One region of the Mesorhizobium sp. WSM4844 genome, then DNA from elsewhere that is predicted to be linked to it. Evidence: predicted binding sites of a transcription regulator. Region 1 holds the regulator's gene; each other region holds the start of a gene.
The links. The regulator LexA, encoded in region 1, represses DNA repair genes until DNA is damaged. The targets are predictions, from matches to a motif close to TGTTCNNNNTGTGTTCNG.
Positions count from the first base shown of each region.

Region 1 (3,259 bases):
TGCGGATGCTGCGCCCTTGCAGGCTGAAAGCGTCGCGCTGATGGATGCCGCCGACCGCGTGCTGGCGGAGCCGCTCATGGCGCTCCGCACCCAGCCGCCATTCAACGCGTCGGCCATGGACGGCTATGCCGTGCGGGCCGACGATGTCGCGTCCGTGCCCGCGAGACTTTCGGTGATCGGCATGGCGCCGGCCGGTCGCGGCTTTACCGGAACGGTCGGCCCGGCGCAGGCCGTGCGCATCTTCACCGGCGCGCCGCTTCCCGCAGGCGCCGACACCATCGTCATCCAGGAGAATGTCCGCGACCTCGGTGGCGGCATCGTCGAAGTGACCGCGCCGACGGTTGAAGGCCGCAACATCCGCCGCCTCGGGCTCGATTTCTCGCAGGGCGACATGCTGCTGGAGAAAGGCCGCCTGCTTGATCCGGCGGCATTGTCGCTGGCGGCGTCGGCCAACCACCAGCAGGTCCGCGTGGTGAAACGGCCGCTGGTCGCCATCATCGCCACCGGCGACGAATTGCTGCCGCCGGGCAGCGACCTTGGCCCCGACCAGATCATCTCCTCCAATGCCTTTGGCGTCGCCGCCGCGGCCCGCTCGGTCGGCGCCAGCGCACTCGATCTCGGCATCGCCCCCGATCGCAAGGAGGCGATCGCCGCGCTGGTGACAAAAGCCGTCGACGCAGGCGCGGACGTCATCGTCACGCTGGGCGGCGCCTCGGTCGGGGACCATGACCTCGTCCATGACGTGCTGACCGGCGAAGGCATGGCGCTTGATTTCTGGAAAATCGCCATGCGGCCCGGCAAGCCACTGATGTTCGGGCGGCTGGGTGCCATCCGTTGCATCGGCCTGCCCGGCAATCCGGTGGCCAGCCTGGTCTGCACGCAGCTCTTTCTGAAGCCGCTGCTGGCGCGGCTCGGCGGCCGCGCCTTCCGCCAGGACATGCGTCAGGCGCGGCTCGGCGCCGCCATGCCGGCCAACGATCTCAGGCAGGACTATGTACGCGCGGTGGTGAAGGAAGAAGCCGGCACGCTTGAGGCAACGCCGTTCAGTATCCAGGATTCCTCGATGCTCAGAATGCTGGCCGACGCCAACGGACTGGTCGTGCGCGAGCCATTCGCTCCCGCAGCCGCAGCGGGCGCCGCCTGCAGCGTGCTGATGCTACGCTGAACAAACCGTCAACACATTCATTAAACTTTAAATGGTTGCGGAACACAACTGGAACAGATAGTGTTTGTTCTGGGTTTGTTTTTCTGATTCTGTTGGGGGTCGCGATGCTGACACGCAAACAACATGAACTGCTGATGTTCATTCACGAACGGCTGAAGGAAAGCGGCATTCCGCCCTCGTTCGACGAGATGAAGGAAGCGCTCGACCTCGCCTCCAAATCAGGGATCCACCGGCTGATCACGGCGCTGGAGGAACGCGGTTTCATTCGCCGCCTGCCCAACCGCGCCCGCGCGCTGGAGGTGCTGCGGCTGCCCGATTCGATCGCGCCGGGCCTCAATGCGGCGCGCAAATTCTCGCCGAGCGTCATTCAAGGCAGCCTTGGCCAGGGCGGGCTTGGACAGGGCGGCCTCGGACGCCAGATCAAGCCGGCGCCTTCGCGCATGCGTGCTGCCGGCAATGACGACGACGTCGTTGCCACCGTCTCCATACCGGTGATGGGCCGCATCGCTGCCGGTGTGCCGATCGACGCCATCCAGCACCAGACGCATTCGATCTCGGTGCCACCGGACATGATCACCGGCGGCACCCACTACGCGCTGGAGGTCAAGGGTGATTCGATGATCGAGGCCGGCATCTTCGACGGCGACACGGTCATCATCCGCAACGCCGACACCGCCCAGCCTGGCGAGATCATTGTCGCTCTGGTCGACGAGGAGGAAGCGACGCTGAAACGATTCCGCCGCAAAGGTGCCTCGATCGCACTGGAAGCCGCCAATCCGGCCTACGAGACGCGCATCTTCGGGCCGGACCGGGTCAAGGTGCAGGGCAAGCTCGTCGGACTGATCCGGCGTTACTGAAGGGCAGGCTTCTGGGGTTTCTTGGCCCTGCGGTATGGAGGCAGGCCCCTTGCCTCGCGCGAAAATCGCCGCTGCTCATGCCAGGGCCTGTATGGCTGTCTGACGGCAAAACGGATTTCTGCGCGCGTCGTCGCCGATAGCGGATCGAAGAAGACGGCGGCGCTGCCCATGCGAGCGAGCTGCCGTTTGGTGACGACGAGAACCAGCGGGTTGCGGCAGGGTTTGTAATAGGCTGTGGCGTCGTCGATGACGATCAAATCCGCAAAGGCACAGGCCGGCCGCGCGGTTTTCCGGTCGTCGGCGAGCGCAATGAGCGCGCCGGACGGATGCCGGGCCAAGCACAGGCCGGCAGTGCAGGTGAAAGGCGCTCCCGACGGCAGGTCGGCCGGGTCGGCGATGTCGAACTGCACATCTCCTTTTTCGAATGTCTCCGGCTCGATGATCGTTGTTGAAACCAGCGCATGTTTCCAGTTGTCGGTGGTGAATTCGTTCGAACGCATCCGGTTGACGGCAAGTTCGCCGCCGCCGATCGGCAGCGCCACCAGATGCGCATCCTCCGAAATCAGCACGTCGGGGGTGCGCGTCTCGGAAATCGTCAGCAGGCCGGCGAGCGCAAAGGGAAGTGCGGCAAGCCGCAGCCATGTCGTCGCCATCGTGGCTATGACCAGGGCGACTGTCACCAGCAGGACCGATTGCAACGAAATCAGTCCGACTGCATCGACCGGCGAACGCTCCGAGATCCATCCCGAAATTGCGATCATCGCCGTCAGGCCCTTGCCCATCATGTAGAGGAAAGGGCCGTCGAGGCCGAAAGGCATTGCCAAGGCGCTGAGGACGGCCAGGAACATGACGATCGTGACGATCGGCATGACGGCCAGATTGGCGAACAGGCTGAGCGGCGAGACGCGCTGGAAGTGCCAGATGGCGAACAGCGCGGTGGCGCTGCCGGCAATGATGGAGGTCATTGCGATGGTGCCTGCCCCAGCGACGAGTTTGCGCGTGACGAAAGCGACCGGTGACCGTCGCTGTCGCGGCGCCTTGGCCTTGTCGGCCCGGTAGTCGGACCAACCGGCATAGGCGCCCACGAGAGCCGCAGTCGCGGCGAAGGACATCTGGAAACTTGCGCCGACCACCTCATGCGGCGACACGACGATGACGACGATGGCCGAAATCGCCAGGTTGCGCATGGTGAGTGCCGCCCGGTCGAACAGCACGGCGACAAGCATTACCGCCAGCA
Region 1 covers NZ_JBVVQB010000006.1:61,606-64,864, forward strand. The annotation lists gene AC0L2A_RS07605 (molybdopterin molybdotransferase MoeA) at 1-1,165, shown strand, start outside; gene lexA (transcriptional repressor LexA) at 1,270-2,022, shown strand; gene AC0L2A_RS07615 (ComEC/Rec2 family competence protein) at 2,016-3,259, opposite strand, start outside.

Region 2 (3,259 bases), on a different contig from region 1:
GCTTGAGCAGACGCCGCCCATTTCCGATCAGCATGATTCCGATGCCAGCCAGAATCACGCTGCCGACGAACGTGGCGGAGATCGTCAGGCCATCCAACAGCACCCCTCCGACGACCGCGCCCAGAAGGTTCGAAGCCTTTGATCGCCACGACCGTCAGGCTGCCGGCGGTCTCTGGCATCGTCCGCATTTTGCGACATCCATGTCATCCAGATCACCGACATGGCGGTATTCGTCGCTCCCCAGAGTGCAACCTAATGGCTTTGGAATATGTCGAGTAGCCCTCGAAATCGGCATGGACTTATCGATAGGGTCGAATAATCTGAGGCGGAAGGAGTCTCATGACCAGAACCGACCTCAACCAACTGACCTGGTTCCAGGCTGTCGCCGAGGAGCGCAGCTTCACCAGGGCTGCGGCAAAGCTGGGCGTGGCGCAGTCGACGCTCAGCCATACGATCAAGCAGCTCGAAGCGCGCATGGGCATCCGCCTGCTGACGTCGCAACGACGATCGCGGGCGAACGGCTGCTGCATGCAATTGCGCCGCGCATCGCCGAAATCGAAGACGAGATCGCGGCGCTGACGGCGCTCCGCGACAAGCCGTCAGGCTCGATCAGGCTGACCCTGTCCGACCATGCACTCGAAAGCGTGGTCTGGCCCAAGCTCAAGCCGGTGCTTGTCGCCTATCCCGATATCAGCGTCGAACTGATCCTGGACAGCACCTTCCGCAACATCGTTGAGGAAGCCTTCGACGCCGGCGTCCGGATTGGAGAGAGCGTTGAGAAGGATATGATCGCGGTGCGTATCGGTCCCGACTGGCGTCTGGTAGCCATTGCTTCGCCTGCCTATCTCGCCGCGCATGGTGTGCCCGAGCACCCGCAAGAATTGATCCGGCATCTCTGTATCAACATGCGTCATGAAAGCGCCGGCGGTCTTTACGCCTGGGAGTTCGAGAAGGATGGGCAGGCGCTCCGCGTTCGAGTGAACGGTCAACTGACCTTCAATAATACTTATGCCATGATCGATGCGGCGGCCAGTGGATACGGCGTCGCCTACGTCCCGGAGAACATCGTCGAGCAGCACATCGCACGTGGCAAGCTGGTTCAGCTCCTGGACGATTGGTCGCCGTTTTTTGAAGGCTATTTCCTCTACTATCCGAGCCGTCGTCAAAATCTTCCCGCGTTCAAGGTCATCGTCGATGCGCTACGACATCGGAATTGAAGCGAGGGGATCTACGCGCGGCTCACGGACCCAAATGTCCGCTCCGCTTCGGTTCTCGCAAACCACGCCGTCTGTCTCGTCAGAACGAATTCTCAAACAGCCTGTGGGACGCAGCGGAATCGTTTCTGGTTTGTTCACATTTCGCTGGCATCGCTGTCCGCCACGGGTAGACTTGGCGGATGGGGGAAACGATTCGCATCATCGGCATCGATCCGGGGCTGAGGCGCACCGGCTGGGGCATCGTCGAAAGCCTCGGCAACTCGCTGCGCTTCGTCGCCTCCGGCACCGTGCGTTCAGACGACAAGGCGGCGCTGGCGACACGGCTTTGCCAGTTGCATGACGGGCTTGCCGAGATCCTGCACGCCGCCATGCCGCACGAGGCGGCGGTCGAGCAGACATTCGTCAACAAGGATGCGGCCGCGACCCTGAAGCTCGGCCAGGCGCGCGGCATCGCCATGCTGGTGCCGGCGCTGGCCGGCCTGGTCGTTGCCGAATATGCGCCCAACGCCGTCAAGAAGGCGGTGATCGGCGTCGGCCATGGCGACAAGAAGCAGATCCACATGATGGTCAAGGTGCTGATGCCGAAGGCGACGTTCGACACCGACGATGCCGCCGACGCGCTGGCCATTGCCATCTGCCACGCGCATCACCGGCAGAGCGTTGTCTATAGGTTGGCGGCGCTGGCATGAAGGACCACACATGATCGGCAAGCTAAAAGGCACGCTGGACGAGATCGACGAGGATTTCTGCATCGTCGACGTGCACGGCGTCGGCTATGTCGCCCACTGCTCGACGCGCACGCTGGCCGCCTTGCCGGCCCCCGGCGAGGCGGTGGTGCTGTTCATCGAGACCTATGTCCGCGAAGACATGTTGAGGCTGTACGGTTTCCAGTCGGTTCTGGAGCGCGAATGGTTCCGGCTGCTGATGAGCAATGTGCAGGGCGTCGGCGCCAAGGTGGCGCTGGCCATTTTGTCGACGCTGGCGCCGGCCGATCTCGCCAATGCCATCGCGCTGCGTGATATTGCCATGGTCAGCCGCGCGCCCGGCGTCGGTAAGAAGGTGGCCGAGCGCATCGTCACCGAACTGAAGAACAAGGCGCCGGCCTTTGCAGGCGCTGCCTCCGGCACCATCGGCCTGAAGCAGGAGCTTGGCGAAGGCGTCGCGCCGGCGCCGATCACCGACGCCGTCTCGGCGCTGGTCAATCTCGGCTATTCGCGCGATACGGCCGCCAATGCGGTGGCGGCGGCGCTGAAAAGCGCCGGTGAGGACGCGGATGCGTCGAAGCTGATCCGCTTCGGGCTGAAGGAACTGGCGCGGTGAGACCGTTGCCCGAGAAATAAATTCCGACTAGGAACAAGAGCATGGGCAGATATGCGGGCTTGACCTCCAGGGGGCAGCTTACGATTCCAAAGAAAGTCCGGGACGCGTTGTCGCTCAAGGCGGGCGATACGGTTGCGTGGACGGTCATGGACGGTCTTCTGATAGGAACGCCGCGCAATCTTAGATTTGCCGACCTTGCCGGATTTCTGGGCAATCCGCCCGGCGGGCCTGCCACGCTGGAGGAAATCGACGCCGCGCTAGGGGATGCCGTCGGTCGCCACGCCGCCGGCGATCGCGATGGAAGTGGGCGCGCCTGATGAGCCTTTCGCCACGCCTCATTGCTCCCGACAAGCGCGGCGAGGACGCCGAGCAGACCTTGCGTCCGCAGACGCTCGGCGATTTTGTCGGCCAGGCGGCGGTGCGGGCCAATCTCAAAGTGTTCATCGAGGCCGCCAAGGGCCGCAGCGAGGCGCTCGACCATGTGCTGTTCGTTGGCCCGCCCGGCCTCGGCAAGACGACGCTGGCGCAGATCATGGCACGCGAGCTCGGCGTCAATTTCCGCTCGACCTCCGGTCCGGTCATCGCCAAGGCCGGCGATCTCGCAGCACTGCTCACCAATCTCGAAGACCGCGACGTGCTGTTCATCGACGAGATCCACCGGCTCAACCCGGCGGTCGAGGAAATACTCTATCCGGCGATGGAGGATTTCCAGCTCGACCTGA
Region 2 covers NZ_JBVVQB010000002.1:35,706-38,964, reverse strand. The annotation lists partial or broken gene AC0L2A_RS02320 (LysR family transcriptional regulator) at 340-1,217, shown strand; gene ruvC (crossover junction endodeoxyribonuclease RuvC) at 1,397-1,906, shown strand; gene ruvA (Holliday junction branch migration protein RuvA) at 1,917-2,537, shown strand; gene AC0L2A_RS02305 (AbrB/MazE/SpoVT family DNA-binding domain-containing protein) at 2,579-2,854, shown strand; gene ruvB (Holliday junction branch migration DNA helicase RuvB) at 2,854-3,259, shown strand, end outside.
Region 2: the regulator LexA is predicted to act here: its motif matches at 1,338-1,355, upstream of ruvC (crossover junction endodeoxyribonuclease RuvC).

Region 3 (3,259 bases), on a different contig from region 1:
CCGCGGCCGATGCCGGTGATCTGCTCGGCGTTCTTGAGGTCGACCAGCGGCTTCAGCAGCGACTCGATCTGGAAATTGACGAAGCGCTCGGCGCGCGCCGCGACCTTGTCGCGGGCGGGACCGGTGAGCTGCTCGTCGGCCAGCAGCACCAGGCGCGGCTTCAACGGCTCGTCGCCTGCGACCAGCGTGCCGATCGGCGCGCCGATCCAGCGCAGCGTGCCATCGGAGCCGAGCGCGATGTCGCCATTGGCCGAGGCGCCGAAGCGTTCGGCCCGCGCCTCGAATTCGGCTGCAAGCGCCTTCTGGGCTGCTGTGCGCACCGCCTTGGCGTCCTCGCCGCCGGCGCTTTGGTCCGCGGTGAAGCGGAACCCCTGCAACTCGCCGACATGATGGCCTTCGACGAGGACGGTTCCGGTTGGACTGATTTCGGCTTCAGGCATGGTATTTTCTCTAAGGCGCCGCATGAGGACGGAAGTCCTGCGGTCTACGAAGCGTTTCGTCAACCGCTCATGCAGCGCATCCGACAATCTGTCTTCGATTTCGCGCGTCTTTTCCTGCCAGTGTGCCTGATCGGCCAGCCAGCCGGGCCGGTTGGAAACGAAAGTCCAGGTGCGGATCTGGGCGATCCGGTGCGACAGCGTGTCGATGTCGCCCTCGGTGGTGTCGGCGCGGCGCACCTGCTCGGCCATGTAATTCTCATCGACATGGCCATGCCTGGCAAGGTCCATGTAGATCGAGGCGATCAGGTCGGCATGCTGAGCCGGGGCGATCTTCCTGTAATCGGGAAGGGCGCAGGCCTCCCACAACAGCGCCACGCGCCTGGCGTCGGTGGCAAGCGTCCGGATGTCCTCGTCGCGGGACAGATGTTCGAGCGCCTGCGCATCGACCGCCGGCAGCGCGCGCGTCAGGCCTTCAACCGGCGCGTTGGTCTCGATCGAGCGCTTCAGCGCGTCGAGGTTGGCGAAATCGAAACGCGCGGTGCGCCATTGCAGCACCTTCACCGGGTCGAAATCATGCGCTTCGATCTTCTTGACTAGTTCCTCGTCCAGTGGATCGACCTGGCCGGTGACGCCAAAAGTTCCGTCGCGCAAGTGGCGGCCGGCGCGGCCGGCGATCTGGCCGAGCTCGGCCGCCGTCAGGTTGCGATACTGGTAGCCGTCGAACTTGCGGTTCTGGGCGAAGGCGACGTGATCGAGATCGAGGTTGAGGCCCATGCCGATCGCATCGGTGGCAATCAGATAATCGACATCACCCGACTGGAACAGCTCCACCTGCGCGTTGCGGGTGCGCGGCGATAGCGCGCCGAGCACGACTGCCGCACCGCCCTGCTGGCGGCGGATCAGTTCGGCGATGGCATAGACCTCGTCGGCGGAGAAGGCGACGATCGCCGTACGTCGCGGCAGGCGGGTCAGCTTCTTCGAGCCGGCATAGGCGAGATGCGACAGCCGTGGCCGCGTCACCACCGACACCCCCTTCAGCAGACGCTGGAGGATGCCGTGCATGGTCGCTGCGCCGAGCAGCAGCGTCTCCTGGCGGCCGCGCAGATGCAGGATGCGGTCGGTGAAGATGTGGCCGCGCTCGAGGTCGCCGGCCAGCTGGACCTCGTCGACGGCAACGAAGGCGGCGTCGGTCTCGCGCGGCATGGCTTCCACGGTGCAGACCGAATATCTGGCGCCGTCGGGCTGGATCTTCTCCTCACCGGTGATGAGGGCCACCTTGTGAGCGCCGACTTTTTCGCAGACGCGCGAGTAGACCTCGCGGGCGAGCAGCCTGAGCGGCAGGCCGATAATGCCGCTTTCATGCGCCACCATGCGCTCGATGGCGAGATGGGTCTTGCCGGTGTTGGTTGGCCCGAGCACAGCGGTCACGTCGCGGCCTGACAGGATCAGTGGCTCAGTGTGTTTCGGCTGGATGTTCATCGACCTGGAAATTAAGGCTCTCTGCCTCGCGTTGTCGGGAGCGCGCCCCGTGGTGGCGCGGGTGACAGCCGACACATAGGGATTTCGGGCGCGAAGCGAAAGCAGAATATTCCGATGGCAGCTCGAAGCCTTCCGTCGGCGTCGATAATCCGTTTCGCCGTTTCGATTTAACAGTTGGAACGAGTCTGGAACGAATCGGCTACGAATCGCTGACTCGCGCAGATTCAGGTTTTGTTCACGGCTACATCTGGATTTTTCGCCGGCGAGTCTCACCACATGCTGAATCGCCGAACTGGCCCGTTTCATGCAGGGCTGACGTCGCCGTTAACCTTTGCCGCTGAACGATCGACGCAGGTCGGCGGGCATCATCCAACATTCTGAAATTATTAATTCTTTCCTAACGCGCCTTAACGATTTGGGGATGTTTTCAGCCTTTGTCGTTAACGGTGCGCTCAAAGCCGGAACGAAACGGCTACGAATCGGCGCTGGCGCATGTTTCCCGGTTTGTTCACCCCAATATGTTGTGTCGTGAACAGGTTTTCCACCTGTTATCCACACGCTGTGAACAGGGTTTTGCACAGGCTGCGCGGCCGCCGCTAATTTTTGCGTGCCGCTTCGGCACAAATCGGCGTCACGCCCATCGGTCGGCGCAGTCGCTGACCAGGCTGCCAGCAATGCAAAACGGCCTGGTTCAAGCCTCTCCCATGGCATAGCGCTGCCGCAGCGGGCTGCAACAGTCACCGGCAACAGGCCGACGCCTCAGGTGATATATTGGCCGCCATTGGCTGAAATGGTCGAGCCGGTGATGAAGCCGGCATCGTCGGAAGCGAGGAAGACGACGCAGCGTGCGATCTCTTCCGGCTCGCCGAGGCGGCCGACCGGGATCTGCGGGATGACGCGCTCATTGAGCACCTTCTCGTCCATCGCCCTGACCATCTCGGTGGCGATGTAGCCGGGGCAGATGACATTGACGGTGATACCGACCCGCGCCCCTTCCTGGGCGAGCGCCTTGGTGAAGCCGATATCGCCGGCCTTCGACGCCGAATAATTGACCTGGCCGGTCTGGCCTTTCTGGCCATTGATCGAGGAGATGGTGATGACGCGGCCGAACTTGCGGTCGCGCATGCCGACCCACAGTGGGTGCGTCATGTTGAAGACGCCGGAAAGATTGGTGTCGACGACCTCTTTCCACTGCTCGCGCGTCATCTTGTGGAACATGGCGTCGCGGGTGATGCCGGCATTGTTGACCAGAACGGAAACCGGGCCGAGATCGGCCTCGACCTGCTTGATGCCGGCGGCGCAGGCATCGTAGTCGGCGACCGACCATTTGTAGACGGGGA
Region 3 covers NZ_JBVVQB010000080.1:10,335-13,593, reverse strand. The annotation lists gene AC0L2A_RS33475 (helicase-related protein) at 1-1,919, opposite strand, end outside; gene phbB (acetoacetyl-CoA reductase) at 2,679-3,259, opposite strand, start outside.
Region 3: the regulator LexA is predicted to act here: its motif matches at 2,095-2,112, upstream of AC0L2A_RS33475 (helicase-related protein).